DNA from 2 places in the Stutzerimonas sp. 21-1 genome. Region 1 is predicted to be linked to the other one. Evidence: riboswitches for the same ligand, from Rfam matches in the RefSeq annotation. Region 1 holds a riboswitch; the other holds the start of a gene.
What was found. Region 1 has a riboswitch for cobalamin ahead of btuB (TonB-dependent vitamin B12 receptor). Riboswitches for the same ligand answer to the same signal wherever they lie in the genome.

Region 1 (15,122 bases):
CCATCGGCCTGCAGGCGCTGACGCTGGCGTTGCTGGGCGTCGCCATCGGCGAGCAGCGCGGTGCCAAGCAGGCGTGTCGGGCCGCCGACCGACCAGGGTCCGAGCAGCTCGTCGAGGGCCGCGAGCACCGCGCGCTCGGCCAGCACGAAGCCCAGCCGCGCGCCGGCCAGGCCGAAGAACTTGCCGACCGAACGCAGCACGATCAGCCCGCTGCGCCCGGCGTATCCGGCCAGGCTGTGCTGCGGCGTGCAGTCCATGAACGCCTCGTCGACCACCAGCCAGCCGCCGCGCGCCGCCAGACTGGCGTGCCAGTGCAGCAGCTGCGCCGCGTCGAACAGCCGGCCACTGGGGTTGTTCGGATTGATCACCACCAGCACGTCGAGCTGCTCCAGCGCACGCGGCACGCCGGCTTCGCTCAGCTCCACCAGCGCATGGCCTTCGCGCTGCCAGGCGGCGGCGTGTTCGGCGTAACAGGGGGCAACGACACCGACCCGCGCCCGCCGCCGCAGACGCGGCAAGGTCTGGATCGCCGCCTGCGAACCGGCCACCGGCAGCAGCTCGGCGCTGCCGTAGTAGTCCCGCGCCACGGCTGGCAGGTCGTCGTCGGCTTCCGGCAGACGCGCCCAGGCGCTGACGGGAATGTCCGGCAGGGTCGGCGTGTAGGGCGCCACGCCGGTGGAAAGGTCCAGCCAGTCGGCGGGCGCGATGCCGTACTGGCGCGCCGCCGCGCGCAGGCGTCCGCCGTGCTCAAGCATGCAGCCAGGCTCCAAGCAGCAGCGCCAGCAGCCAGACGCCGACGCCGGCCCAGACCAGATCCAGCGCTCGCTCGATATCGCGCGCGCCCGGCGCCCTGCCCTGGCCCAGCACGGGGCGCTCGTGGCGCTCGCCGTGATAGAACGCCGGCCCGCCCAGCTCCACGCCCAGCGCACCGGCACCGGCGGCCATCACCGGCCCGGCGTTGGGGCTGTCCCACCGCGGCGCCTGGATGCGCCAGCAGTGCAGCGCGCGACGGGTCCGACCGAGCAGCGCATAGGTCAGCGCGGTGAGGCGCGCCGGCAGGTAGTTGAGGCCATCGTCGATCCGCGCCGCCGCCCAGCCGAAGCGCTCGAAGCGCGCGGTGCGATAGCCCCACATGGCATCCAGCGTGTTGCTCAGCCGATAGAGCACCACGCCCGGCGCGCCGGCGACGGCGAACCAGAACAGCGCGGCGAATACCGCATCGCTGCCGTTTTCCAGCACCGACTCGGTGGCGGCGCGGGACACACCGGGCACATCCAGCGCGCTGGTGTCACGGCTGACGATGTGCCCGACGCAGCGCCGCGCCTGCTCCAGATCGTTGCGCCACAGCGCACGTGCCACCGGCAGCGCATGGGCGCCGAGGCTGCGCAGACCGAGGGCGAGGTAGAGCAGGACGACCTCCACCAGCCAGCCTACGCCCGGCAACCGCGCGAGCAGCCAGGCCAGTGCCGTCAGCGGCAGCACCGCCAGGCACCAGGCGGTCACGCCGTGGCTGCGCCAGCCGCGTTCTTCGGGGCCATTGAAACGTCGCTCCAGCAGATCGGCCAGACGACCGAAAGCCACCAGCGGGTGCGCCCGCCTGGGCTCGCCGAGCAGCGCATCGAGCGCGACGCCGGCCAGGCAGCTCAGCGCCAGGCTCATGGCTGCTCACCCCAGCGGTCCTGATAGAGCAGCTCGGCCAGCGGTCGGCCCTGGGTCCAGCCCTCCAGCTCCAGCATCGGCGCCGGATAGAAAGCGTGCACCGGCCCGAGGCAGAGAATCGCCATCGGCTTGGCGCCGGCCGGCATGCCGAGCAGTTCGGCCAGCGCCTGCGGATCGAACAGCGAGACCCAGCCCAGACCCAGCCCTTCGGCGCGCGCGGCAAGCCAGAGATTCTGGATCGCGCAGGCCAGCGAGGCGAGGTCCATCTCCGGCAGGGTGCGCCGACCGAACACGTGCGCCTCGCGCCCGTCCATCAGCGCCGCGACCAGCAGCTCGGCGCAGTCATGGATGCCCTCGACCTTGAGCCGCAGGAACTCGGCGGAACGCTCGCCCAGCGCCTCGGCGGTGCACTGGCGCTCGGCCTCGACCAGCGCCGCGATGCGGGCGCGCAGCTCGGTCGAGGTGATGCGCACGAAGCGCCAGGGCTGCATGAGGCCGACGCTGGGCGCGCGGTGCGCGGCCTGCAGCAGCCTGGCCAGCAATTCAGGCGCCACCTCGCCGCCGCTGAAATGGCGCATGTCGCGGCGCTCGGCGATGGCCCGGTAGACGCCGGCGCGTTGTTCGTCGGTGAAGGCGTGTTCGTTCATGGTCGCAACAGGGCCGCGGCCGCCACGGGATCGGACGGCATATGGAAGTGGATGTAGGAGGCCGTCAGCCGCCCCTGCCGGTAGACGGCTTCGGCGGTTCGCCGGTAGTTCGGGCACTCGCCGCGGGCCAGCGGTTCGAGCGGCGACTCCAGCTCCGAATGATGGAAGGTGTGGCCGCGCAGACGGCCTTCCGGCAGGGCCACTTCCTGCAGCGCCAGGGCGGTCAGGCGCGGGCGCATCCGTGCCTCGCCCGGCAGCAGACCGAGCATGGGCTCACGCACGCCAGCGGTGTCGGTCAGCCCGTCGAGCAGGTAGAGCATGCCGCCGCACTCGGCAAGAATCGGCTTGCCGGCGGCGTGGTGCGCGCGGATCGCCTCGGCCATCGGCCGGTTGCGCGAGAGGCCACGCAGGTGCAGTTCCGGATAGCCGCCCGGCAGATAGAGGCTGTCGACGGCCGGCAGGCGGGTGAAGCGCAGCGGCGAGAAGAACAGCAGCTCGGCGCCCAGCGCACGCAACAGGTCGAGGTTGGCCTGGTAGAGAAAGGCGAAGGCGGCATCGCGCGCGACGCCGATGCGCACGCCGGCCAGCAGCGGCTCGACGGGCGCGACCTGCGGCGCGGCAAACGTCACTGCTGGCGGCAGTTCGGTATCCGCGCTCTGCGCCAGCGCCTCGGCGGCGGCGTCCAGGCGTGCATCCAGATCGGCCAGTTCCTCGGCCTGGACCAGTCCCAGATGGCGGCTCGGCAGCTCCACCTCGGTGCTGCGCGGCAGTGCGCCATACCAGCGCAGCGGCGCCGGCAGGCTGTCGCGCAGGATCTCGCCGTGCCGCGCACTGCCGACACGGTTGGCCAGCACGCCGGCGAACGGCAGGTCCGCCTGGAAGCTCGCCAGCCCGTGCGCCAGCGCGCCGAAGGTCTGCGCCATCGCCGAGCCGTCGATCACCGCCAGCACCGGCACGCCGAAGCGCCGCGCCAGATCGGCGGCCGAGGGGGCGCCGTCGAACAGCCCCATCACCCCTTCGATGAGGATCAGGTCGGCCTCGCCCGCCGCCTCCCACAGCAGGCGCCGCGACTGCTCCTCGCCGACCATCCACAGATCGAGCTGGTACACCGGCTGACCGCTGGCGCGCGCGAGGATCATCGGGTCGAGAAAATCCGGCCCGCACTTGAACACCCGCACGCGCCGCCCGGCCTGCGTGTGCAGGCGCGCCAGGGCGGCGGTGACGGTGGTCTTGCCCTGACCGGAGGCAGGCGCGGCGATCAGCAGCGCCGGACAATTTCTGCTATTCATCGCAGCCTCACGGGGCGGGTTGAGTCACGGTGGATGTAAAGAGCGACATCCACGCTACAGTTCCGAGGCCTGACGTAGGGTGGAGACGCTTCACCCATCCACCGAAAACGCGCCCCGTGAAGGTCTTGAGCGCCGGCATCAGAACTCCACGCCCTTCTGCGCCTTCACTCCAGCCTTGAACGCGTGCTTGACCAGGTTCATCTCGGTCACCGTGTCGGCGGCTTCGATCATCCCCGGCAGCGCGCCGCGACCGGTCACCACGACGTGCTGCAGCAGCGGCCGCGCGGCGATGTCGGCGAGCACGCGGTCCAGCTCCAGATAGCCGTACTTCAACGCGATGTTCAGCTCATCGAGCACCACCAGGCCGATGCGTTCGTCGTCGAGCAGCTCGCGGGCCACGGCCCAGGCTTGCTGCGCCTTGGCGATGTCGCGCTGGCGGTCCTGGGTTTCCCAGGTGAAGCCCTCGCCCATCACGTGGTAGCGCACCTCGTCGGGAAAGCGGCGGAAGAACGCCTCCTCGCCGGTGCTGGCCGCGCCCTTGATGAACTGCACGATGCCGACCTGCATGCCGTGGCCGAGCGCGCGGGCGACCATGCCGAAGGCCGAGCTGCTCTTGCCCTTGCCGTTGCCGCTGTGCACCAGCAGCAGGCCGTATTCGTCCTGCGCCTGGGCGATCTTCTCGTCCACCAGCGCCTTCTTGCGCTGCATGCGCGCGCGGTGCCGCTCGTCACGCGCGTCCATCAGTGCGCCTGCCGCAGGCGGTTCAGGCGCAGAGCCGAGACGATGCCGACGTGCAGCACCAGCGCGGTGCCGACGTAGAACGCCAGGTTGCCCAGATGCCGCGGCACGTACTCGGCGATGCGCGGCAGGAAGCCGGCCAGCGTCGGCTCGGGGTAACGTCCGGAGAAGAAGTAAAAACCGCCGCCGGAGAGCAGGTAGGCAACGAAGGCCGCCACCATCAGCGTCGGCACCAGCAGCGCGAGGCTGCGCAGGTCGCCGCGCTGCCAGCCGGCGAACAGCCGCCCGGCCAGCCACAGGCTGCCGTAGGCCGGCACCAGCGCCCAGTAGGCGGGCGACAGGCACCAGTCGCTGATGGTGCCGCTGGCCAGGGAGGCGAAGTCCAGCACGGAGGCTTCGGCGAACAACAGCGCGAACATCGCGCGCGGGCGCAGGTAGAAGCCGGCGAGGAAGAAGATCGACCAGCTGGCGCTGGGCAGGTTCTCGACGCTGGCGAAGTGCTGGCCGCGGGTCATGGCCAGCAGCAGGATCAGCGCGACGCCGATTGCCAGTTGAGCGCGGGTGGAAAGGACGTGCATGCGGTGCTCCTCGGGTGGGGGGTTCAGATCGCCTGGTAGCGGACGGTGAAGTACACCGCGCGGCCGGGCTGTTCGTAGGTCTGGGTGGTTTCGTAGTCGCGGTCGAACAGGTTCGCCAGCTTGAACTGCAGGCGCCAGGCGTCGTCGACGCGGTATTCGCTGCGCAGGTCCACCAGCGCGTAGCCGGGCATGCGCGTGTCGTCGGCGTTGCTGGCCTTGTCGAAGCGCTCGCTGGACGCATACAGCGAGGCGCCCAGGCCGATGGCGCCGAACTGGCGATCGACATCGAGGTTGAACTGGCGCTTGGCGCGGCGCTGCAGCAGGTGACCATGGTTGGCCTTGCTGCGGTCCTGCGGGTCCATGACGGTCAGGTTGGCGGCCACCTCCCAGCCAGCCAGCACCGTGGCGACGCTGGTCTCGATGCCGCGGATGCGCGCCACGTCGACGTTCTCCGGGCGCATGGGACTGGTGCCGGCCCAGACAATCAGGTCCTCGATCTGGTTTTCGTAGGCGTTGACGCTCCACTCGCCCCAGCCGTGGTTGCCGCGGATGCCCAGCTCGTAGCTTTGCGACTCCTCCGGCTTGACGTCCGGGTTGCCGGTGGTAAAGGCGCTGGCCGGGTAGTACAGATCGTTGAAAGTCGGCGCGCGGTAGGCGGTGCCGTAGGCAGCGGTGAGCGTCAGCGCCTCGCTCAGCTCGAAGCTGTAGCCGAGGCTGCCGGTATCGTGGGAGCCGAAGAACTCGTCCTTGTCGCGGCGCAGGCCGGCCTGCACGCCGTGCCGGCCGAAGGCAGCCTGATACTGGACGAAGTAGCCGCGGTTGTAGCGGCTGTCCTCGGCGTAGGCGTCGCTGCTGTCGATGCGGTCCTGCTGGTAGTCCATGCCGAGGCTCAGCACCTGCGCCTCGCCGACATGGAAATCGTTTTGCCAGCTCAGGCTGTCGCGGCGGGTATCGAAGCGCGAGTAGAAGGCGCCATCCTGGAAGTTGTCGCTCAGGTCCTCGCTGTGCCCGGCCTGCAGGGTGACGTCCCAGAAGGTCAGCGGCGAAAAGCGCGCGCGGCCGCTGAGTGCCTGCAGGGAGCCGTCGCTGTAGGCATCGCGGCCGCTGGTGCCGCGCGTCGAGCGGGTGTCGAAGTCGCTGTGGTTCTCACTCTGCAGCCAGCTGCCGTCGAGCTCCAGGCCGTTGGCGAAGCGATAGCCAGCGCGCAGCTGCGCGGACAGCTCGCGGTAGCCGTCGGCGTCCGGCTCGTAGGCGTCGGGTGCGCTGGCGCGCCAGGCACGGGCGTTGATGCCATCGGTGGACTCGCTGGCCACGCCGAGGTTGAACCAGCCGTTGCCCTGACCGCCAGACAGCCCGGCCGAGCCGCTGTAACTCGAACGCGAACCGGCGCCCGCCGAGAAGTACGGTTTGACGCCGGCGTCGCCGCCGCGGCGGGTGAAAATCTGGATCACCCCGCCCATCGCCTCCGAGCCGTACAGGCTGGAGCGCGGCCCGCGGACGATCTCGATGCGCTCGATCTGCTCGACCGGGATGCTCTGCAGCGCGGCGCTGCCGGACGTTGCCGAGCCGACACGGATACCGTCGATCAGCACCAGCACGTGCTTGTCGCTGGTGCCACGAATCGACACCGAGGTGCTCTTGCCGCGTCCACCATTGCTGGTGACGCTGACGCCGGCCAGGCGCTGCAGCAGCTCCGGCACGCTGCCGGCCTGCTGGCGCTCGATCTGCTCGCGGGTGATGACGCTGCTGGCCGCGATAGCCACCGGCGAGGCACCGGTCCGGCTGGCAGTAATCACCTGCTCGCCGAGCAACAAGGCGCCCTCGTGGGCCAGAGCAACGGAAGGCACGCCCAGCAGGACGGCCGCCAGGGAAAGGGAGTTGCGCATTGGATCAGGGTTCTCCGTCGTGCCCACCCGCACGACCAAAAGTCGCTGGAGACAGACGGCAGAACCCGCAGGAAGGAGGCACCCGAAGGTACGCACCCGCTCAGCGCCCGCCGCACTGTCAGTGAAATGCGACAGGCCGGTCTCCGGGCTTGCGAGCGGATGCCTGGCATCCCGAAACCGCGCCTTCCCGTGCGTGAGCACAGTGGCCGTTGCGGTTTCTCGACTCGCCTACCGTTGCGGGGGCAGCGCCGGAATCGTCATTGCGACTGGACCGGCTTCCCTGTTTCACCTCCTGACCAAGTCAGGGGGCACCTGAAGCGACGCGCAGGTTAGTCCAAGGCCGGAAGGGACGCAATCGCGAACATGTCGCAGTCAGCAGCAAACTCTGCTTGCAGATTGGACGCATCGGCCTGGAACGGCGGACGGCGAACGGCTTCGAATGCCACAATGCCCTCCATTCGCCAGGACCGACGACAGCGCCCCATGACCAGCATCGTGCAGATCTCCGACACCCACTTCGGCACCGAACAGCCCGCGGTGGTCGAGGCCCTCGAACAGCATGTACGCGAGCATCGCGCCGATCTACTGGTGTTTTCCGGCGACATCACCCAGCGCGCACGCCGCGCCCAGTTCGCCGCGGCGCAGGCCATGGTGCGGCGGCTGGAGGCCGACGGCGTGGGCCGCAGCCTGGTGATCCCGGGCAATCACGACATCCCGCTGTACAACCTCGCGGCGCGCCTGTTCAGTCCCTACGGCAATTACCGTCGCTACTTCGGCGAGCAGTTGGAACCGGTGCTCGAGGACGAGCGGATGCTGGTGATCGGGCTGAACACCACTCATCCGCGGCGGCACAAGGACGGTCGCGTCACCCCGCATCAGGTGGAAGCGGTGGCGCGACGGCTGGCCGCCAGCGACCCGGCCAAGCTGCGCATCGTGGTGGCGCATCAGCCGTTCGGCGCGATGGTGGAGAGCGATCTGCGCAACCTGCAGCACGGCGCCGCACCCGCGCTGCAATGCTGGGCGGAGCACGGACTGGATCTGGTGATGGGCGGGCACATCCACCTGCCCTACGTGCTACCGCTGTCGCGGCAGTATCCGGGCCTGACCCGGGAAATCTGGATGGTGCAGGCCGGCACCACACTGTCGACACGCCTGCGCGGCACCTCGCCGAATTCGCTGAACCGGCTGAAGCTGCAGACCGGAGCCGAGAAAGGGGTCTGCGTCGAACGCTGGGATTTCTCCGACGGGCGCTTCATACCCGCTTCGCACTTCACCCTGGGCTGGTAAGCCGCGTCACGGATTGCGCGCCAGTCGCTCCTCCTCGAGGACGCGCTTGGCACCGAGATAGGTCTTGGCCCAGTAGCGGTTGCCCAGGCTATCGAGGCGGACCGTGCCGCCGGACGACGGGGCATGGACGAAGCGCCCTTCGCCGACGTAGATACCGGCATGGCTGACGCGGCGCCCGCCATCGGTGGCGAAGAACAGCAGATCGCCGGCCTGCAGCGCGTCACGACCGACATTGGCCGAGCGCATGCGGCTCATTTCCACGGTGGTTCGCGGCAGCGCCACGCCCGCCGCGCCACGGTAGACGTAGCCGATCAGGCCGCTGCAATCGAAGCCGCTATCGGGTGTATTGCCGCCGTAGCGATAAGGCGTACCGACCAGCCCGAGCGCGCTGAACAGCACATCCTCGGCCACCGGCGAGGCGGCTTGCACGGACGGCGCGGTGATTTCAGGAGTGGGCGCACGACCGGCGCAGGCAGTCAGCAGCGCGGTCAGGACAAGCAGCGAGAGGCGAGCCGGAAAGGGCATGGCAGAGCGATCCTGGCGGTCGAAGTGTCACTCTGCCGGCACGCGGGGCGTTGCGCAACCCCGCGGCGAGATCGGTCGATCAGTTATGTGCGGTGGTATGTTCCATCGGCGCGAGCGCCAATACCCGCTTGGCCTCCATGTAGCTGGCCCGCCAGTACTTGTCGTCCAGGCTGTCGACCCGCACGCCGCCGCTGCGGCTGCTGGAGGAATGGATGAAGCGGTCGTCGCCGATGTAGATGCCGGCGTGGGTGACACGACCGCGACCACGGTTGTTGAAGAACACCACGTCGCCCGGCTCCAGCTCGCTACGCTTGACCACCGGCGCGTCGAGGTTGATCAGCTCGCGGGTCGAACGCGGCAGCTCGAGCCCGGCTTCCTTGCGGAACAGAAAACCGACGAAGCCACTGCAATCGAAGCCGGTCTTCACCGAGTTACCGCCGTAACGATACGGCGTGCCAACCAGGGTGAAACCGCGTTCGAGGATGCTGTCGGCCAGTTGCGGCAGCTGGTAGGCGGTGTCGTCGGAGAATTCCTGCTCGCCCGGTTCGACGGTGTCGAAGTCGATGGCAGCCTGATCGAAAACCTGGCCGCTCGGGGCAGAAGTGTAGGCGGTGTCCGGCTGGGTCTGCTGACCGGCGCAGGCCGTCAGCAGGGCGATGAGTGCGAGAGGCACGAGGGGTGCGAAGCGTTTGCGCATGGGCACGACCGTGTCGGGGAAATTGAAAGTGCCGGCGACTATGCCTTCAATCGCCTCGATGCGCAAATTCAATTGCCCGAAATGTGACGAATCCGCTGCGGCAAAACGTCTGACCGCCCCTCGCCAAAAAGCCGGCCGTCAGCCGCTGGAAAACGCATCGTTTTCCGCCGTGGCACGCGCCGCGAATGCCTGGCAGCGGCGCTTGCACGCCCGTATCCGAGGTTCAGCCCAGAGCGGGCGCAAGCAGAATGGAATACCCCAGCGCCAGCAACGGCCAGCCAACCAGCGGCCCCAGCAGCCAGCGCCACAGCCACAAGCGCGGCACGAAACCGACCCCATGCACAAAACCGGCGCTGACGCCCCACATCACCAGCATCAGCTGCGGATGGCTATAACCGCCCTGCCCGCCCAGCATCGCGGCCGGATGAATCAACAGCACCAGCGCCAGCGGCGCGGCCAGCAGCAACGACAGCGTGCGACTGGCCGTCCCGTAGAGCCGTCCAGCACCTATGTTGGTCACGGCTCGGCGTCCAGGTCCTGCGTGGCTTCGAGCCAGAGCGCATTGATGATGCCGAAGCTGCACGCCAGCAACACACCGAGAATCCAGGTGAAGTACCACATCGTCATTTCTCCCAGGCGAAGCGGGCGCGACGGCCCGCTCGCGCGTTTTCTATACAGGCCGTGAGGGTTCGCTTCGATCGTCTTCTGATTGATCCGGCCCCACATGCGGATGTAGCTCCACAGCGTGTAGCAAAGGATCAGCGGCACGAAGATGCAGGCCACGACAAACATGATGCCCAGCGTCTTGCGGCTCGACACCGCATCCCACATGGTCAGGCTCGATGCCGGGTCCAGGCTCGACGGAAAGACGAAGGGGAACAGCGCGAAGCCCGCCGTGCAGATAGCCCCGACGATCATCAGGCTGGTGCCGAGGAAGCTCAGCCCGCCACTGTTGCGGCTCGCACCGAACAGCGCCAGCAGCGCCCCGAGGATGCCGGCCAGCGGCGCGATCAGCGTGATCGGATAGCGACCGTAGTTGCCCAGCCAGCCGGCATTGTCCTGCGCCACCTGCTTGTGCAGCAGCGGATTGAGCGCAGCACCGGGATCGGTGATCGACACCTGGGTGAAGCCCTGGATGCCCAGCGCCAGCCAAACCCCGGCGGCGACGAAGCCAAGCAGGAACACCAGCGCGCACAGGCGCGTCGCCTGGCGCGAACGCTCGCCCAGCGCGCCATCGGTGCGCAGCATCAGCCAGGCCCCGCCATGCGCGCAGAGCATGCTCAGACTGACGATACCGCACAGCAGCGCGAAGGGGTTGAGCAGCGTGAAGAACGAGCCGTGGTAGCTGGAGCGCATCAGCTCGTCGAGCTGGAACGGCAGGCCGAGGAACAGGTTGCCGAACGCCACACCGAACACCAGCGCCGGCACCGCGCCGCCGACGAACAGCGCCCAGTCCCAGGCACTGCGCCAGCGTGGATCTTCGACCTTGCTGCGGTAGTCGAAGCCCACCGGCCGGCAGAACAGCGCGAACAGCACCAGCAGCATCGCCCAGTACAGCCCGGAGAACGCCACCGCATAGACCATCGGCCAGGCGGCGAACAGCGCACCGCCGGCGGTGATGAACCACACCTGGTTGCCATCCCAGTGCGGCGCGATGGTGTTGATCGCCGCGCGCCGCTCGTGGTCGGTCTTGCCGACGAAGGGCATCAGCGCCATGGCGCCCATATCGAAGCCATCGGTGAGAGCGAAGCCGATCAGCAGCACGCCGATCAGCACCCACCAGACCAGCTTGAGTACTTCGTAATCGAACATGGTGGTTTCCCTCAGGCGTGCGACGGGACGTGAGCCGCTGCGGCCGCGCCCTGCTCGAAGTGATAACGGCCGGTGTGCAGGCTGCTCGGGCCGAGCCGCGCGAAGCGGATCATCAGGAACATCTCCACCACCAGCAGCAGGCTGTAGAACGCCACCAGCGCGATCAGCGAACCCCAGATATCCCCCGCCGCCAGCGTCGAGGTGGACAGGTGGGTCGGCAACACCTCGGCGATCGACCAGGGCTGACGGCCATGCTCGGCGACGTACCAGCCGGTCTGCGCCGCGACCCACGGCAGCGGCAGGCTGAACAGCGCGAATTTCAGCAACCACGGCTTGCGCTCGGCGTTGCGCTTGATCGAGGCCCAGCTTGCCAGGGCGAACAGCACAAGCATGAGGAAGCCCGAGGCGACCATCACGCGGAACGTCCAGAACAGGCTGAACACATCGGGAATGGTGTCCAGTGCGGCCAGCCTGATCTGCTCGTCGCTGGCATCCACCACGTCGGGCGTGTACTTCTTCAGCAGCAGGCCGTAGCCCAGATCGTCCTTCACCTCGTTGAAGGCGGCCTTGGCCTGCTCCGAGGTGTCGCCGCCGCGCAGCACCTGCAGCCGCGCGTAGGCGAGCATGCCGTTACGGATGCGTAGTTCATGCTCGGCGATCAGGTCCTTGATGCCCTTGACCTCCTCGTCCACCGAGCGGGTGGCGATCAGCCCCAGCACGTAGGGAATCTTCACCGCGTAGTCGGTGCGCTGTGCCTCCTGATCCGGCAGGCCGAAGAGGGTGAAGCCCGCCGGCGCCGGATGGGTTTCCCATTCGGCCTCGATGGCCGCGAGCTTGGTCTTCTGCACATCGCCGATCTCGTAGCCGGATTCATCGCCGAGGATGATCACCGAGATCGTCGACGCCAGGCCGAATACCGCGGCGATGGCGAACGAGCGGCGGGCGAAGCCGAGGTCACGCTTCTTCAGCAGATAGAAGGAGGAGATCGCCAGCACGAAGATCGCCCCGGTGACATAGCCGGCCGACACGGTATGGACGAACTTGACCTGCGCCACCGGGTTGAACAGCAGCGCGCCGAAGTCCACCAACTCCATGCGCATGGTCTCGAAATTGAACTCCGAGCCGACCGGGTTCTGCATCCAGCCGTTGGCGATCAGAATCCACAGCGCCGAGAGGTTCGAGCCCAGCGCCACCAGCCAGGTCACGGCGAGGTGCTGCACCTTGGTGAGCCGATCCCAGCCGAAGAAGAACAGGCCAATGAAGGTCGATTCGAGGAAGAACGCCATCAGCCCTTCGATGGCCAGCGGCGCGCCGAAGATGTCACCGACGTAATGGCTGTAGTAGGCCCAGTTGGTGCCGAACTGAAACTCCATGGTCAGTCCGGTGGTGACGCCCAGAGCGAAGTTGATGCCGAACAGCTTGCCCCAGAACTTCACCATGTCCTGATAGACCTGCTTGCCGGTCATCACATAGACCGACTCCATGATGGCCAGCAGGAACGCCAGCCCCAGGGTCAGCGGCACGAAGAGAAAGTGATACATCGCCGTCATGGCGAATTGCAGGCGTGACAGATCTACAACGTTTTCCGAGATCATCTCGGCCCTCCCTCGGGATTGGCATCCCGCTTATCAAGCAAATGCTCGGCGACCCGCGCCGAACCGTTCTCGGGAATGCTGGGAGCATCGAACCAGATGTTTTTTATGCTTATGAGGATCGCGATCTTGACCAGCAGCACCAGCACGATGTCTCGCCGTAGCGATGACTTGAACATGCATTCCTCCCTGCTTATGCGCCGACTGTCTCGATGACGGCGGGCAGCGGCATAGCCGCAAACCCTGCACCATGCGAGACGGAAGCAGTGTCCCGCTCCACCGGAGCGCTCACAACTGCGACGGCTTGCCTCAGGCTCCGGGCGTTGCGGCGCCCTGGTGCTTGCCGTCTCGCTTGTTCAGCGTAGCCCCTGGCGTGCAACGCGCAGCGCTGTTGGCAAGCTCGGCGGGCGAGGATTCCCCGACGAGCCTCGGATTCAGCGCCGCACGGACGGCCAGCGCGGCAGACTGTCGCGCTCACGGCACCCGCAACCAGCGGCGAAAACCGTTGCCGGCGGTGCTCGAAAGCGGGCTCCAGGCGAAATCCCAGGGCGGCGGCGGCAGCTCTTCCAGCTCGGCCGGAAGAATGCGGGCGCTGCGTTGCACGCGGGGCTTCCAGTCGAACACCCTGTCGGCGCTGCCCTGCCAGCCCAGCACGATGCCCAGCGCGGCGCTGTCATCGGTCCCGGCCCAGCGCGCCGCCGCGGCCAGCATCATCGCCTCGATATCCTCGGCGTCGATCCGCTCGCGGTAACGCGAGGTCAGCAGCCAGCGGCAGGCGCTCAGATGGAAGGTCCAGTCGAGCGCGAGCTGGCACCGATAGGCCCAGGTCATGAAGTCGCGAAAGAGTGTCAGGCCGTCCGGTGGGTCGAGCTTGAGCAGCCGCGGGCAGACATCGAACAGGGCGTGCCAGTACGGCAGCAGCTTGGCGTCCAGGTGCACGAAGTTACGGGCATTGCTGGGATAGTCCGGGAACGGCAGCCAGGGGCTGGCGCGATTCTCGGTGCGGGTGAAGCGTTCCATCACGGTCATGCTGAATGGTCCTGAGCTGAGGTGCCGCCAGCTCGCGCCGGCAGAGGCCCACCCCGTAGCGCACAGAAGGCTGCGGCCGGGCGGTTCAGTGGTCAGTCAGGACGATTCAGGGCGCGCGAGGGTTGAGCGTGGGCCAGTGATGCCGCGGTCCGAGACGCTCGGCGCGCCGCAGCGGAATGCTGAGCGGCGTGCGCCGACCGGGCCAGATCAGTCCGAACAGCGCAACAAGCGCGACGAACAATGAGCTGCACAGCGGGCAATCGAACGGCAGTGTCAGGGCGGCGACGGGATCGCCGCCAAGGTCGCCCGGCGCGAAGTCGCCATCGTCGCTGAGGCAGAACAGCCCCTGCCCCATCGCCAGTTCGAAGCCGACGTGCGAGGCATGCTGCAGGCTGCAGGCGAAGCCGTTGAACAGCAGGCTGACCAGCAGCAGGCAGCCGATCAGCTGGCGGTAATTCTTGACGATGGTCATGTTTCGACTTTAGCACCACCGCCCGCCGGCCCGGCTGCGCCAAACCGTCGCAACCGCCTCAGTGGTTGACGGTGTACGCCAGCATCGCCGAGAGATGACACAGCGGCCGACCGCTTTCGGCCTGCCACTGATTGAAAGCGGCCTGCATCGCGGCTTGGTCGCGCTGGCTGGTGGGTGCCTTGTCGATGATGCCCTGCGCCTTGAGCGCGGCCACCACATCGGTACTCGGCACGAAGGTGTCCTTGCCGGCCATGCGCAACAGACGCGGCGCGGAGACCCCACCGAGCTGGCTGCCGTGCCGCGCCAGGTAGCGCCACAGACCGACGATGTCGCTGCCCGGCCAGTCGGCGAGCAGGTTGCCGAAACTGCCCTTCTCCTTCGCCACGTCGAGGACGAACTGGGCATTGCGCGGCACGCTCTTGAGCTTGCCCAGATGACGAATCAGCTGGGTGTTCTGCATCAACCGCTCGATGTGCTCGCCGCCCATCAGCACCACCTTGTGCGGATCGAAGCCGAAGAACGCCTGCTCGAAAGCGGGCCACTTCGCATCCACCAGGCTGTGCTTGAGCCCGGCGCGGAAGATGCGCAGGGCGATCAGCGACAGATAGCGGTCGTCGGCTACCGCGCGCAACGCCTCGGCACTGCTCGGTTGCGGCAGACGCGCTTCCAGCGCCGCCGCCGAGCCGAAGCGGTTGAGGCAGTATTCGTGCAGCCATTTGTAGTCATGCATGGATGGGCCTTTCGGTTGGGCAAGCGACGGCAAAGGGTGCCGAGGATAGTGAGCGGCTGCAACTGGAGCATCCAGCCGCCGGGCGAACCAGGCGCGCCGAAATTGCCCGCCGACAAAGCATCCGCTGCGCCGTAGGGTGGAAAACTCGCGAAGGGATTTTCCACCGTGAGCGCCCGCCAGA
Region 2 (15,122 bases), 530 kb from region 1:
GCGAAAGCGCCGCAGCGCGCAGCCAGCTGCTGGTGAGCACACTGCTGGCGCTGCTGCTCGGCGTGCTCGCCGCCTGGCTGATCACCCGGCAGATCATCCTGCCGCTGCGCGCCACCCTGGCCGACGTCGAGCGCATCGCTTCCGGCGACCTCAGCGCCACCGCGCCGGTTCAGCGGCGCGACGAACTCGGCGTGCTGCAGCGCGGCATCCAGCAGATGGGCGCGACCCTACGCGAGCTGATCGGCGGCATCCGCGATGGCGTCAGCCAGATCAGCGCCGCCGCCGAAGAGCTGTCCGCCGTCACCCAGCAGACCAGCGCCGGAGTGAACAGCCAGAAGGAAGAAACCGATCAGGTCGCCACCGCCATGCACGAAATGTCGGCCACCGTGCAGGAAGTCGCACGCAACGCCGAACAGGCGGCGCAGGCCGCCACCGACGCGGACAACGAAGCCCGCGAGGGTGATCGCGTGGTGACCGAGGTGGTCACGCAGATCGAGCGCATGGCCGAGGCGGTGGAACGCTCCACCCAGGCGATGAGCGCGCTGCAGAGCGAAAGCGACAAGATCGGCAGCGTGATGACGGTGATTCGCGCGGTTGCCGAACAGACCAACCTGCTGGCGCTCAACGCCGCCATCGAGGCCGCGCGCGCCGGCGAGGCCGGGCGTGGCTTCGCCGTGGTCGCCGACGAGGTGCGCGGTCTGGCGCAACGCACGCAGAAATCCACCGAGGAAATCGAAGGGCTGGTGGCCGCGCTGCAGAACGGCACGCAGGAGGTCGCGACGATCATGCACACCAGCCGCGACCTCACCGACAGCGGCGTCGAGCTGGCGCGCCGTGCCGGTGCTTCGCTGGGCAGCATCACCCGCACGGTGTCGAACATCCAGGCGATGAACCAGCAGATCGCCGCGGCCGCCGAGGAGCAGAGCGCGGTGGCCGAGGAGATCAGCCGCAGCGTGGTGAATGTGCGCGATGTTTCCGAGCAGACCGCCGCGGCCAGCCAGGAAACCGCCGCCTCGAGTACCGAGCTGGCGCGGTTGGGCGGTCAGTTGCAAACGATGGTGAGCCGTTTCCGGCTCTGAGCACTACGGGAAGGCCGCGAGACGCGCCGGGCGCAGTCTCGCGGTGAACGCAGCTCAGCTGGCCTGCGATTGCAGGTAGTTCTGCAGACCGATACGGTCGATCAGGCCGAGCTGCTGCTCGAGCCAGTAGGCGTGGTCTTCCTCGGTGTCCTGCAGTTGCGCGGCCAGGATGTCGCGGGTCGCGTAGTCGCCGTGCTGCTCGGCCAGGGCGATGCCCTTGGCCAGCGCGGCGCGGACCTTGTACTCCAGCGCCAGATCGCTGCGCAGCATGTCCGGTACCGTGTGGCCGGGGTTGATCGCTTCGGGCGTCATGTCCGGGGTGCCTTCGAGGAACAGGATGCGCTTGAGCAGCGCATCGGCGTGCTCGGTTTCTTCCTGCATCTCGTGGTCGATGCGCTCGTAAAGCCGGCTGAAGCCCCAATCGGCATACATGCGCGAATGCAGGAAGTACTGATCGCGTGCCGCCAGCTCGCCGCGCAGCAGCTCCTTCAGATATTCGACTACCGGTGCCTGGCCTTTCATGGGTTCTCTCCGACGGGATATGCATCACGCGCGCAAGCATCGACGCAGAACCGGCAGCGGTCAAGTTTGCCGGGGCAGCCGCGCTGCCAGCGCCACGACGACTCGCTACAATGCCCGCCCTTCATTTTTCGCCAGGCTTGCGCCATGACCCGTTCCGCCCGCTCGTCCCGTGTCGCCATCATCGGCGGCGGCCCCGCCGGTCTGATGGCGGCCGAGGTGCTGAGCCAGGCCGGCGTCGCAGTCGAGCTTTACGATGCGATGCCTTCGGTCGGCCGCAAGTTCCTGCTGGCCGGCGTCGGCGGAATGAACATCACCCACGCCGAGGACTTCGCCACGTTCGTCGGCCGCTACCGCGAACGCGCCGACGCACTGCGCCCGCTGCTGGAAGCCTTCGGTCCGGATGCGCTGCGCCAGTGGATTCACGGTCTGGGCATCGACACCTTCGTCGGCAGCTCCGGCCGGGTATTCCCGACCGACATGAAGGCCGCGCCGCTGCTGCGCGCCTGGCTCAGACGCCTGCGCGACAGCGGCGTGCACATCCATACGCGCCATCGCTGGCTGGGCTGGAACGAGCGCGGCCAGCTGCGCATCGCCGGGCCGGACGGCGAGCATCTGCTCGACGCCGACGCCACCCTGCTCGCCCTCGGCGGCGGCAGCTGGGCGCGGTTGGGCTCCGACGGCGCCTGGGTGCCACTGCTGCAGGCACGCGGCGTCAGCGTTGCGCCGCTGCGCCCGGCCAACTGCGGCTTCGAGGTGCCCGCCTGGAGCGATCACCTGCAGCAGAAGTTCGCCGGTGCGCCGCTGAAGACCGTCAGCCTTGCGCTGCCTGGCGAAGCCCCACGCAAAGGCGAGTTCGTGCTCACCGCAACGGGTATCGAGGGCAGCCTGGTCTACGCGCTTTCGGCGCCGATCCGCGAGGTGCTCAGCCGCGACGGCGTCGCCACCGTGCTGCTCGACCTGCTGCCGGATCGCAGTCAGGCACAGGTCGCCAGCGCGCTGGCCAAGCCGCGTGGCTCGCAGTCGATGGCCAAGCACCTGCATCGCCAGCTCAAACTCGACGGCGTCAAGGCGGCGCTGTTGCGCGAGCTGACCGACACCGCGACCTTTCAGGACACGGCGGCGCTGGCTGCCGCCATCAAGGCGCTGCCGCTCCGTCTCGTCTGCGCACGGCCGCTGGACGAGGCGATCAGCAGCGCCGGCGGCGTGCCATTCGAGGAACTGGATGCGCAGCTGATGCTCAAGCGCCTGCCCGGCGTGTTCTGCGCCGGTGAAATGCTCGACTGGGAAGCGCCCACCGGCGGCTATCTGCTGACCGCCTGTTTCGCCAGCGGCCGGGCGGCGGCCGACGGCATGCTGCGCTGGCTGCGCGACCACTAGCCACCTCGCCTTGCCGGCGTTGCGCTGCTAGCTTCAGTGGCATCGAGCGCGCCACTGCATCCGTCCCGGCGCGCCGCCCCCATGCAAAGCGAGGCAAGCCGATGGCCGTCAATGCAATTCCGGTGGATCAACGCGTCATCGACATCGACTCCCGACGCTTCGCCTCGATCGAGAAGGCGCTGGTCGAGCTGCTCACCAACAGCGACGACAGCTATGCCCGGCTGGAGGCGGCCGGCGTTGCGGTGTCCGGGCAGCTGCTCATCCAGTATGAACGCCACCGCCGCGGCGCCCTGCTGGCGGTCACCGATCAGGCACAGGGCATGCCCTTCGCCACCGCCTGCTTCATTCTCAGCTACGGCGGCGCCCACAGCCCGCTGGCCCAGGGCATCGGCGGCGGTCGCGGCTACTTCGGCCGCGGCCTGAAGCAGGCGATCTTCGGCCTCGGCTACGGTTGGCTGGAAACCATCCACGAAGGGCGGCTGTCGCGCATCGAACTGTTCCGCGCCGAGAACGGCGGCTACCTCTACGACGACGGCGGCCAGGACCGTCCCGTGACCGAGCGCGACCGCGAGCGCCTCGGCATTGCCGGCAATGGCACCCGCGTGGCCATCGTCATCGAAAGCAGCCAGGTCAGCATCTCCCAGTTCAACGCCCTGATCGACTCGCTGGCCAACAACATCTACCTGCGCGATGTGCTGAACCGTCGGCACGTGGAGCTTGCGCAACTGCGCGATGGCGTGGAGATCGAGCGCAGCGGGCGGATTCGTTTCGACGAGCCGCCCTCACTGCTGCTGCTCGGCCCCGACCAGCCGGGGGAGTTCCACTGCGACGGGCAGACCTTCCCCTTCAGCCTGACCCTCAAGCGTGCGCTGGACGCGCAACTGGTGCCGCGCGGCGACGAGCGCACCAGCGGTCTGCTGGTGCTGTCGGGCACGGCGGTGCTGGATTGCCAGCTGTTCGACTACGAGAACCAGGTCGGCACCGAATACCTGTTCGGTACGCTGCGCTGTCCGGCATTGATCGAACAGCTCGGCCAGGGCGTAGCGGTGATCAGCGACGAACGCGCCGGCTTGAATCCGAAAACGCCGCTGGTAGCCGCCCTTTCCAAGGCCGTCAGCCAGCTGATCGCGCCCTTCGTGATGGCCGAGCAGGAAAAGCTCAAGCACCTGGAGCGCGCCACTACCTCGGGGCGCACCGCGCACATGATCGACCACCTGCTGCAGCGCATGAACCAGGCGGCGATCCACGATTTCGGCGTCGTCCCGCCGGCAATTGCTGCGGTGACCGCTTCGGCCAGCGATGGCGAACCGGCCGCGGCGCTGCGCTTCAGCACGCCGTTCTACTACCGTCCGCCGGAGCACCCGTTCCACGTCCGCCTGCTGTTCGATCGGCAGCAATTGCCCGACGACACCATCCTGCAGGTCGAGGCATCGCTCAGCGAAGGCCTGTACATCGATCCGCTGCCGGCCGCGGTCGCGCTGCAGAGTCTGGGCGAGGAGCCGTATCTGCAATGGACGGTGCGCGGCCAGTCCGCCGCCGAGCATGGCGAGATCGTCGTGCGTGCCGGCAGCTATCTCGCCTGGTGCGAGATCGTCATCGCCGAACAGGCAACGGCGCATGCCCATCACCGCAAAACGCCGCATCCATCGACCGGCAAACACCGCCCCGCACGCGATCACGGTGAAGCCATGTTCACCGGCTACGAGTTCCGCTATCTGGGCGAGGACATGGATCGGGCGGTGTACAGCGCGGCGGAGCGCAAGATTCTGATCAACACCGCCGCGCCCACCGTGCAGCTGTACGTCGACGGCCACGGCAACTTCCGCGACTCCGCCCGCCTGCTGCTGGCCGAGCTGTTCATGGACGTGATCGCCGAGGAACTGGCGCGCTGGAAACTCGACAAGTCGGGGCAGGCTGGCGACGTCGCCGCGTTCCATGCGGCCAAGGGCGAGATCATCCGTCGCTACGGCAGCGACATCCACCTGTCGTTCATGCGCGGCTGAGGTACGCCGGCACGGACTGCGGCCCTTCGGTGGAAAAGGCTGCGCCGTTTTCCACCCTACGACCGATCAGCGCTTCTTCGCCGGTTTGCCGCCGCCCAGGCTCGGTACCTTGCGGATGGGTTTGGCGTTGGGCTTTTCGTTCTCGTCGAACCAGTTGCCGAGGTGGATCTTGCCCTTGCCGGCAGCGTCCTTGGGCTTCTTCGGTTTCTTCGGCTTCTTGATGATCTGCCCGCCGAGGGTGGTGGCCGGCACGCGGTGATCCGGCACGAAGCCCAGCTCGTCGTGGCGCGGCAGCACCTGGTTGATCAGGGTTTCGATGGCCGCCAGCTGATCGACTTCATCGGCGCTGACCAGCGAGACCGCCTCGCCCGTGGCACCGGCGCGGCCGGTGCGGCCGATGCGGTGCACGTAATCTTCGGCGACGGTCGGCAGGTCGAAGTTGACCACCTGCGGCAGGTCGTGGATATCCAGCCCGCGCGCGGCGACATCGGTCGCCACCAGCACCTGTACTTCGCCGGCCTTGAAGCGCTCCAGCGCGCGCAGCCGCGAGGCCTGCGGCTTGTCGCCGTGGATCGCATCGCTGGCAATGCCCTGCGCCTGCAGCTCATCCACCAGCTGGTCGACGCCCTTGCGCGTCTTGACGAACACCAGCACCTGGCCCCAGCGCCGTTCCGCCAGCAGATACAGGAACAGCTCGGACTTGCGCTTCTTGTCCACCGGCACCAGCCACTGCTTGACCGTCTTCGCCGCGGCATTGCGCGGGCTGACCTCGACCGACAACGGGTCGCGCAGCAGCTCGCGGGCCATCTGTCGGATCGCCTCGGAGAAGGTCGCGGAGAACAGCAGGGTCTGGCGCTTTTTCGGCAACGCGCAGAACAGCTGGTCCAGCTCGTCGGCGAAACCGAGGTCGAGCATGCGGTCGGCCTCGTCGAGCACCAGCGCCTGCAGCTGGGCGAAGCCCACGGCATTCTGCCGGTAGAGATCGAGCAAGCGGCCGGGCGTGGCCACCAGCACGTCGATACCCTTGCGCAGCGCCATCATCTGCGGGTTGATACTGACCCCGCCGTACACCGCATAGGTACGCAGCGGCAGATTCTGCCCGTAGACGCGAAAGCTCTCGTGCACCTGCTCGGCCAGTTCGCGCGTCGGCACCAGCACCAGCGCGCGCACCGAATTGCTCGCTACCTTGGCGCCTTCCATGGTCAGGCGCTGCAGCAATGGCAGGGCGAAACCGGCGGTCTTGCCGGTGCCGGTCTGCGCTGCCGCCATCAGGTCGCGGCCCTTGAGCACGGCGGGAATGGCTTCGGCCTGCACCGGCGTCGGCTTGCGGTAGTCGAGGGTTTCCAGGGTCCGCAGCAGCGGATCGATCAGGCCCAGGGAGGCGAAGGTCATGGCAGGCTCGCAGCGCCGGTTCGGCATGGTGAAAAACGCGGATTCTAGCAGGCACGGCTGCGCCATCGTGGCGCCGCTGTCGCCGCATACCTCCTTCGATCAGCTTGTGTTTGCCGGCACGCAGCCGTAAGGTTCGCGCGATTTCTTATCCGCCCAGGTGTGCACGACCGCAAGGTCCGCATTAAACGGGAAGCCGGTGCGCTCGCGAGAGCAAGGCCGGCGCTGCCCCCGCAACGGTAATCGACCGCGATCCAGCCGGATCGCCGTCCGCTCGACAGCCACTGTGTTTCGACATGGGAAGGCGAGCGCGATGAGCGTCGAAAGCCCGGAGACCGGCCTGGTGGATTCGACGGGTGTTGCGGAGGGCAGCACCGTCAAGCGCGGCCGTCTGCCCTTTCGCCCCCGCTTGTTCCTGCCCTCCTCGAAAGCTGTGATCTTTTGAGGAACTCCAAGAATGAAACTGTCCCGACTTGCCCTGGCCGTGGCGCTGCTGCCCGGCACGCAGGTGTTTGCCGACGCTACCACCGCCAACAGCTACCAGCTGCCCAACATGCTGGTGACCTCCGCGCGCCAGGCTGAACCCCGCGCCACCGCCACCGCCGCCAACACGGTGTTCACGCGCGCCGATATTCAGCGCCTGCAGGCGCGCAGCGTGCCGGAACTGCTGCGTCGTGTGCCGGGTGTGACCGTCGGCAGCGCCGGCGGCCTGCCGTCGCTGTCGCTGCGCGGCACCGGCACCGCGCAGACCCTGGTGCTGCTCGATGGCCAGCGCATTTCCTCGGCTACCAGCGGCTTCGCCCGCCTCGATTACCTCGCCATCGACAACATCGAGCGCGTCGAAGTGATTCGCGGCCCGCGCTCGTCGCTCTATGGTGCCGATGCGATTGGCGGCGTCATCCAGATCTTTACGCGCAGCGGTGAGCCGGGCGTGAAGCCGGAAATCCGCCTTGCCGCCGGCAGCAACCAGACCTTCCAGCGCAGCCTGAGCCTGGCGACCGGCACCGAGCAGACCCGTGTCCATCTTGGCGCGAGTCTCGACGAGCGCGACGGTTTCGATATCAGCCGCGACAACCGCGGTGCCGACAGCGACGACGACGGTCAGCGCGCACGCGCCATGCACCTGAAGCTGGATCACCAGCTCAATGCCGACTGGCAGGCCGGCCTCAGCCTCAACGACCAGCGCGGCGAGAACGAATACGACGATGCCTATGACTTCGCGCCGGGCACACCGCAGGACGAATTCCGCGTCAGCAGTTACAGCGGCTATCTGGACGGTCAGCTGACCGATGTCTGGAACAGCCGGCTGGAACTCGGCCGCAGCTTCGACCGCAACAAGGTGGTGGGTGCCGGCAGCGCTTGGAATAACGGCTTCCTGGAAACCACGCGGCACTCGGCGGCCTGGATCAACCGGCTGCAACTGAGCGAGCGCCAGCAGTTGAGCCTCGGCAGCGACTGGTACGAAGACCGTCTCGACGCGTCGACCGCTTATCAGGAAGACAGCCGCGACAACCTGGCCTTCTTCGCCCAGCACAGCTTCCAGGGCGACAGCTTCGGTACCGAGCTCGGCCTGCGCCACGACGACAACGAACAGTTCGGCAGCCACAACAGCTGGAACGCCGCCTTCAGCCTGCCGGTGGGCGATTCGCAGCGCTGGATCCTGAGCTACGGCGAAGGCTTCCGCGCGCCGACCTTCTCCGACCTCTATTACCCCGGAATGGGCAACGCCGGCCTGAGCCCCGAAACGTCGAAGACCTACGAGCTGCAATGGCGCGCCGACGTAGAAGGCACTCAGCTGGAAGCCTCGGTCTACCGCACCGACGTGGAAGACATGATTGCCTGGAACAGTGCCGCCAACCGTCCGGAGAACATCAGTCAGGCGCGGATCAACGGCTTCGAGGTCAGCGTGGCCCGCGAGCTGCTGGGCTGGCAGGCCAGCCTGGGCGTGAGCGTCATCGATCCGCGTGACCGGGACAGCGGCCATGCCCTGCCCCGCCGGGCCAAGCGCACGCTCAGTGTCGACATCGATCGCGAGTTCGGCAGCCTGTCGGCCGGCGCTGGCTGGCACATCTCCAGCGCCCGCCAGGACAACGCGGCCAACACCCGCGAGCTGGCCGGCTATGGCATCTTCGACCTGCGTGCGGGCTGGCAGAGCCATCCCGAGCTGCTCTGGGAGGCCAAGGTCAACAACCTGTTCGACCGCGAGTACGCGCTGGCAACCTACGACCGCCCCACCGGCCCAGGCTGGACCGATCCGGTGCTGAACTACGGTTATCGCGAAGCCGGACGCACCGTCCTGTTCGCCATGACCTGGACCCCTTCGCTCTAAGCAGAAAGCGGGCGCGCCCTCAGGGTGTCGCCCGCGCCATCACTTCGCAGAGCTTCCCGATCGCGCCCAGCATCTGGAAGCTCGGCCGCTCCAGCCCTTTGTCCGGCACGGCGAGCAAGCGCCCGCTGCGCACCGCACTGAGCTGCGGCCAGGCTTTCCAACTCTCCAGTTCGGCGCCGCTGCCACCGAGGATCACCTCGGGATCGCGTGCCAGTACGGCTTCGACGCTCACCTGCGGCGCCGGCAGCTGAAGGTCGGCGAACACGTTCACCCCACCGCACACCGCGATCGCCTCGCTGATGATCTGCGGGCCGCCCAGCGTATACAGCGGGCGATGCCAGACCTGATAGAAAACCCGTAGCGGCGGCGTACGCACGTATTGCTGACGCAGCTGCGCCAGGCCGTGGCGGAAGCGCTCGGCCAGCTGAGCGCCCTGCTCGGCACGGTCGACAGCGCGGCCGATCAGCGCGAACTGTTCGGCCAGCTGTTCGAGCCGCGACGGCTCGACCACCAGCAGCGGGATGCCAAGCTGCTGCAGCTGCTGACGCTGGCCGCGCGGAATGCTGTCGGGCCAGAGCAGCACCAGATCGGGACGCAGGCTGAGCAGCGTCTCCAGCTCCACCTGGCCGTAGCGGCCGACCGATTGCACCCCGGCCAGTGCCGGCGGACGCTCGCCGCCGTCGAGCAGGCCGACCAGCCGGTCGCCGGCATCCAGTTCGAGCATGATTTCGCTGAGCGAGGGCGCCAGGCTTACCACCCGCTGTGCGGCGCTCACCGAAAGCGACACCAGCAGCAGCGCGACGACCCACAACAAGCGCATCAGCGCAGCTGCCGCGGAATGCGATAGAGGACGAGCAAGGAAAGGCTGCCGAGCACCAGCAGCAGCCGCGCCACCGGCTCCATGCCGAACAGCGCACCGACCGCGGCCAGCCAGGCCGGCCATGATGCGATCAACAGCGCGCGGCGGCGGATGCGCCGCAGCTGCGCCCAGGCCTCCGGTTCGGCGGTGTCACCGAGCGCCTGCTCCGTGGCGATCAGCGCATGTTTGAAGCGGGTGAACGCCGGCAGGCTGAAGAACAGCGAGGCGAGGCCCGCGGCGAACAGCAGCAGTCCCCCGCTGCCCAACTGCAGCCCGGTGCGGCCGAGCAGCAGCGCCGGCAGCACCATCAGCGCGGCATGCAGCCAGCCCTCGCGGGCGAGCTGGCGGCGGACAGCGGCGCGATTCACGACTGTTCGGCTTCGCCCTGATGAATCTCGCCGAGCATGTGGCCGAGCTTGCCGGCCTTGGTCGCGAGGTATTTACGGTTGTGCGGGTTGTGCGCGATCTGCAGCGGCTTGCGCTCCGCCACACGGATGCCGAAGCCCTGCAGCGCCTTGACCTTGCGCGGGTTGTTGGTCATCAGCTTGACCTCGGCGATACCCAGGTGCTCGAGCATCGGCAGGCAGATGCCGTAGTCGCGCATGTCCGGCGCGAAGCCCAGACGCTCGTTGGCCTCGACGGTATCGGCGCCGCCGTCCTGCAGTTCATAGGCGCGAATCTTGTTCAGCAGGCCGATGCCGCGACCTTCCTGACGCAGGTAGAGCAGCACGCCACGCCCTTCTTCGGAAATGGCACGCATGGCCGCCTCGAGCTGGAAGCCACAATCGCAGCGCAGGCTGAACAGCGCGTCGCCGGTCAGGCATTCGGAATGCAGCCGTCCCAGCACCGGCTTGCCATCGGCCACGTCGCCGAGGGTCAGCGCGACATGTTCCTTGCCGGTGTCCTGGTCGAGAAAACCATGCATGGTGAACACACCGAACGGCGTCGGCAGTTTGGAAGCGGCGACGAACACGACAGACACGGGCGGAAATCCCAGAGAGGAAAAAGGCGGATATTGTAACACTAACTGGCAGGCGCAAAGGGCGAGCGTAATCGGCCAAATGCAATGCGAAGCGCTGCGCCGATGCCGCCCGGCCGGGTGGCACGGCGCCCATCCGCCGGAGCGGGATTGCCAGCGCTAGATTTTCGACTCCAGCCTGAACACACCCTGGTCTTCGCGCCAGCTGACCCGGCCGAGGAAGCTCATACCGAGCAGGGCTTCGCTGGGCGATTCGCCCTCGAGTACGACTGCTTCGACGCCCAGCACGTCGATGGCGCCGACCTTGACGCTGTTCAGGCGCACGCGCCAGGCCTTGGCCGTACCGCTGGCGGTATTGACCAGCAGCGGCTGGCCGGCGGCCCGGTAATCGATGCCCAGCCGCCGCGCCTGGTTTTCGTTGATGGCGACCGAGGTCGCTCCGGTATCGACGAGGAACTGCACCGGCTGGCTGTTGATCGATCCGGCGATCCAGTAATGCCCGCCCACGCCTTTGGCCACGCTGAGCTGGGTCTTTTCCGGCGCGGCATAGCCGGCGCCGCTGTACTCGCGACTCAGGCCGTAGCTGCGCTCGACGCCGCCGACGCGCAGCACCGCACCGCGCGAATCGGCACTCACCACTTCGACGCCGCCGGGCCCGGTCTGACCGACCCGGACCAGCTTGCGCTGGCCATCGACGTTCAGCACTGCGGCGCCGGGAAACAGCCCGACCACCTGCACCATCGGCGCGGACATCGCCAGCGACGGCAACAGCAGCAGGCCAGCAAGAAGAAGTTCAAAGCGACGCATGGAAGTCCTTGAAAGGAGACGTTGGACAGGCCGGGCAATCTTCCGCCAGCCGAACGGAGGATTCAGCGAGCCGCCGCACACTTGATCACGCCAGCAGCGCCACCAGCCCCTGCATCACCGCCCAGGCAGCGGCACCGGCGAGGATGTCGTCGAGCATGATGCCGATGCCGCCGTGCACATGGCGGTCGACCCAGCTGATCGGCCAGGGCTTGGCGATGTCCATCACGCGAAACACGACGAAACCGAGCAGCAGCCAGTGCCAGCCTTGCGGCGCCAGCCAGAAGGTCATCCAGATGCCGACGAACTCGTCCCAGACGATGCCTTCATGGTCGTGTACGCCCAGCTCGCGGGCGACCTTGCCGCATAGCCAGATGCCGAACAGTATGCTCAGCACCAGCAGCACGCCGTAGCCCCAGCCCGGCAGCAACTGCCACAGTGGCACGAACGGCAGCGCCACCAGCGAGCCCCAGGTGCCAGGCGCCTTCGGCATCAGGCCGGAGCCGAAGCCGAACGCCAGGTTGTGCCAGGGGTTGGACCAGACCAGGACTTGCGGCTTGGCCGCGAGCGGCGAGGAGTCAGTCAAGACAGCGTTCCTTTTCTGATCGTGCTGGCGCAGCGACGCCTATGCATGGAAATGGTTGTAGCCACGCGCGGACACCGGCAGTTCGTTGCCCGCCGCGTCGACCAGCTGCACGCCCTGCCCGGCCACGATGCAGCCGATGACATGCACCGGCCACTGGGCATCCTGCAGCGTCGCCAGCTCGGCGGGCGGCAGGGTGAAGGCCAGCACGTAGTCGTCGCCACCGGCGAGCGCGCAGCGCAGCGCCTCGGCGGTACCGGCGAAACGCTGCAGCGGCGCGGACAGCGGCACCCGCTCGCGCTCGATCCGCAGCGCGACGCCCGAGGCTTTGGCGATATGTCCGCAATCGGCGAGCAGCCCGTCGGAAATATCCAGCGCCGCCGTGGCCCGTCCGCGCAACGCCTCGCCCAGCGCCAGCTGCGGTTGTGGCGACCAGTAGCGCGCCAGCAGATGCTCGGCGACATCCGCAGCGGCCTCGGCCTGCCCCAGCACCAGCGGCAAGGCGCCGGCGGCTTCTCCGAGCGCGCCGCCGACGCAGAGCAGATCGCCGACCTGCGCACCATGCCGAACCAATGCTTGCCCGGCAGGAACCCGGCCGAACACCGTAACGGTCAGGCACAACGGCCCGCGCGTGGTATCGCCGCCGATCAGACGCAGGCTGCAGTCGCGTGCCATCGCATCCAGCCCGCGGGCGAATTCGGCCAGCCAGAGTGCGTCGGCGGCCGGCAGCGTCAGGGCCAGGGTGAAGCCGATGGGCGTCGCGCCCATGGCGGCAAGATCGCTGGCGGCGACGGCCAGTGCGCGCTGGCCGAGCTGCCAAGGATCGCAGGGATCGGGGAAATGCACCCCGGCGACCAGAGTGTCAGTGGATACAGCCAGCTGTTCGCCGGCCGGAATCTGCAGCAGGGCGCAATCGTCGCCGATGCCGAGAACAACTTCGCCGCCGGCCCTGGCGCAAGCGGCGGCGGCGAAGTAGTGACGGATCAGCTCGAACTCACCCAGCAAAGCGGGTAGCCCTCAGCGCTTGTGGTTGCGCACTTCGGCGCTGCGCAGCGAGGGTGCCAGCTTGTCCAGCACGCCGTTGACGAACTTGTGCCCGTCGGTGGCGCCGTAGACCTTGGCCAGCTCGATGCCTTCGTTGATGACCACGCGATACGGCACGTCGACGCGCTGCATCAGCTCGTAGGTGGACAGACGCAGGATCGCCAGCTCGACCGGGTCCAGCTCGTCCAGCGGGCGGTCGAGGTTCGGCTCGATGGCCTGATCGACCTCGGTCTTCTTGCGGGCCACGCCATTGAGCAGCTCATGGAAGTAGGCACCGTCGACCCCGCTGAAATCGTTGTCGACGCGGAACTGCGCTTCGATCTCATTGAGGCTCTGACCGGCCATGTGCCACTGATACAGCGCCTGCATCGCCAGGCTGCGCGCCACCCGACGGGTAGCGATCTTGCCCTTGGCCTTGGGCTGCGGAGCGTCCTGGCTGTCGTCGTGATTCAGGCTCACTTCGCCTCCAGCTGCGACAGCAGGCTCACCATTTCCAGTGCGGAGAGTGCGGCTTCGGCGCCCTTGTTGCCGGCCTTGGTGCCGGAGCGCTCGATGGCCTGCTCGATGGAGTCGACGGTCAGCACGCCGAAGGCGACCGGCACACCGAATTCCATGGAAACCTGGGCCAGGCCCTTGGTGCATTCGCCAGCGACGTACTCGAAGTGCGGCGTGCCGCCACGAATCACCGCGCCGAGGGCGACGATGGCGTCGTATTCACCCTGCTGGGCGACCTTCTGCGCGACCAGCGGAATCTCGAAGGCACCCGGTGCACGGATGATGGTGATGTCGTTCTCGCTGACGCCGTGGCGAACCAGCGCATCGACCGCGCCACTGACCAGGCTTTCGACGACGAAGCTGTTGAAGCGGCCTACGACCAGGGCGTATTTGCCCTGCGGGGCGATGAAGGTTCCTTCGATGGTCTTCAGGGGCATGGGTGCTTTCTCATCTCTTTAAAGAACGAAGGCGCCGCGGACTGCGCGGCGCCTCTGATTATTCGGCCGGGAGGTATTCTACAACTTCCAGATCGAAGCCGGATATCGCGTTGAACTTCATCGGTGCGCTCATCAGGCGCATCTTGCGCACGCCCAGATCACGCAGGATCTGCGAACCGGCACCGACCGTGCTGTAGGTAGCCGGCATCGGCGGTTGCTGACGATTGAGCTGGCTGAGCAGCTGCGGACCGGTCAGCGGATTGCCGAGCAGCAGCACCACGCCCTTGCCGGCCTTGGCCACTTCGGTCATCGCCGCGCGCAGGCTCCAGCGCCCGGGGACGGTGACCAGCAGCAGGTCGCGCAGCGGCTCCATGTTGTGCACGCGCACCAGCGTCGGCTCCTCAGGCGAGATTTCGCCGCGGGTCAGCGCCATGTGCACGGTGTCCTCGACGCCGTCGCGGTAGGTGACCAGGTTGAACTGGCCCAGCTCGGTGTCCAGCGGTTGCTCGGACACCCGCTCGACGGTGCGTTCGTGGATCATGCGGTAGTGGATCAGGTCGGCGATGGTGCCGATCTTCAGCCCATGCTGCTCGGCGAACACTTCCAGCTCGGGCCGACGCGCCATGGTGCCGTCATCGTTCATGATTTCGCAGATCACCCCAGAAGGCTCCAGGCCCGCCATGCGCGCCAGGTCGCAGGCCGCCTCGGTGTGACCGGCACGCGCCAGCACGCCGCCCGGTTGCGCCATCAGCGGGAAGATATGCCCGGGGCTGACGATGTCTTCGGCCACCGCGTTCTTCGCCACCGCAGCCTGCACGGTGCGCGCGCGGTCGGCGGCGGAAATGCCGGTGGTCACGCCTTCGGCGGCCTCGATGGATACGGTGAACTTGGTGCCGAAACCGGAACCATTGCGCGGCGCCATCAGCGGCAACTTGAGCAGCTCGCAGCGCTCGCGCGTCATCGGCATGCAGATCAGGCCGCGGGCGAAGCGCGCCATGAAGTTGATGTGCTCGGCGGTGACGCATTCGGAGGCGATGATGATGTCGCCCTCGTTCTCGCGATCCTCGTCATCCATCAGGATGACCATCTTGCCGGCGCGGATGTCTTCGATCAGTTCTTCAGCGGTGTTGAGCGCCATCTGGGCGTCTCCTCAATTCTTCAGGTAGCCGTGCTCGGCGAGAAAACCTTCGGTGAGCCCCGAGGCCTTGGGTTCGGCGGCCTT

Region 2: another riboswitch for cobalamin. It lies ahead of AC0ZJQ_RS03155 (TonB-dependent receptor domain-containing protein); the one in region 1 lies ahead of btuB (TonB-dependent vitamin B12 receptor).

Annotation. Positions count from the first base shown of each region.
Region 1 is NZ_CM150500.1:1,178,818-1,193,939, reverse strand. Features, by position in the region: gene cobD (threonine-phosphate decarboxylase CobD) at 1-755, opposite strand, end outside; gene cbiB (adenosylcobinamide-phosphate synthase CbiB) at 748-1,659, opposite strand; gene bluB (5,6-dimethylbenzimidazole synthase) at 1,656-2,306, opposite strand; gene AC0ZJQ_RS05895 (cobyrinate a,c-diamide synthase) at 2,303-3,595, opposite strand; gene cobO (cob(I)yrinic acid a,c-diamide adenosyltransferase) at 3,734-4,336, opposite strand; gene AC0ZJQ_RS05885 (hypothetical protein) at 4,336-4,911, opposite strand; gene btuB (TonB-dependent vitamin B12 receptor) at 4,935-6,797, opposite strand; cobalamin riboswitch at 6,915-7,128, opposite strand; gene AC0ZJQ_RS05875 (metallophosphoesterase family protein) at 7,281-8,084, shown strand; gene AC0ZJQ_RS05870 (C40 family peptidase) at 8,091-8,609, opposite strand; gene AC0ZJQ_RS05865 (C40 family peptidase) at 8,689-9,306, opposite strand; gene AC0ZJQ_RS05860 (cyd operon YbgE family protein) at 9,530-9,826, opposite strand; gene cydB (cytochrome d ubiquinol oxidase subunit II) at 9,823-11,118, opposite strand; gene AC0ZJQ_RS05850 (cytochrome ubiquinol oxidase subunit I) at 11,130-12,713, opposite strand; gene cydP (cytochrome oxidase putative small subunit CydP) at 12,710-12,889, opposite strand; gene AC0ZJQ_RS05840 (putative natural product biosynthesis protein) at 13,185-13,739, opposite strand; gene AC0ZJQ_RS05835 (DUF2946 domain-containing protein) at 13,846-14,211, opposite strand; gene AC0ZJQ_RS05830 (DNA-3-methyladenine glycosylase I) at 14,270-14,941, opposite strand.
Region 2 is NZ_CM150500.1:652,687-667,808, reverse strand. Features, by position in the region: gene AC0ZJQ_RS03190 (methyl-accepting chemotaxis protein) at 1-1,079, shown strand, start outside; gene bfr (bacterioferritin) at 1,134-1,601, opposite strand; gene AC0ZJQ_RS03180 (TIGR03862 family flavoprotein) at 1,746-2,978, shown strand; gene AC0ZJQ_RS03175 (hypothetical protein) at 3,080-4,981, shown strand; gene AC0ZJQ_RS03170 (RNA helicase RhlE1) at 5,048-6,373, opposite strand; gene AC0ZJQ_RS03165 (hypothetical protein) at 6,372-6,503, shown strand; cobalamin riboswitch at 6,512-6,728, shown strand; gene AC0ZJQ_RS03160 (hypothetical protein) at 6,684-6,815, shown strand; gene AC0ZJQ_RS03155 (TonB-dependent receptor domain-containing protein) at 6,828-8,699, shown strand; gene AC0ZJQ_RS03150 (cobalamin-binding protein) at 8,719-9,519, opposite strand; gene AC0ZJQ_RS03145 (hypothetical protein) at 9,519-9,926, opposite strand; gene ribA (GTP cyclohydrolase II) at 9,923-10,540, opposite strand; gene AC0ZJQ_RS03135 (retropepsin-like aspartic protease family protein) at 10,697-11,344, opposite strand; gene AC0ZJQ_RS03130 (phosphatidylglycerophosphatase A family protein) at 11,430-11,927, opposite strand; gene thiL (thiamine-phosphate kinase) at 11,967-12,929, opposite strand; gene nusB (transcription antitermination factor NusB) at 12,942-13,427, opposite strand; gene ribH (6,7-dimethyl-8-ribityllumazine synthase) at 13,424-13,900, opposite strand; gene ribBA (bifunctional 3,4-dihydroxy-2-butanone-4-phosphate synthase/GTP cyclohydrolase II) at 13,959-15,038, opposite strand; gene AC0ZJQ_RS03105 (riboflavin synthase) at 15,051-15,122, opposite strand, start outside.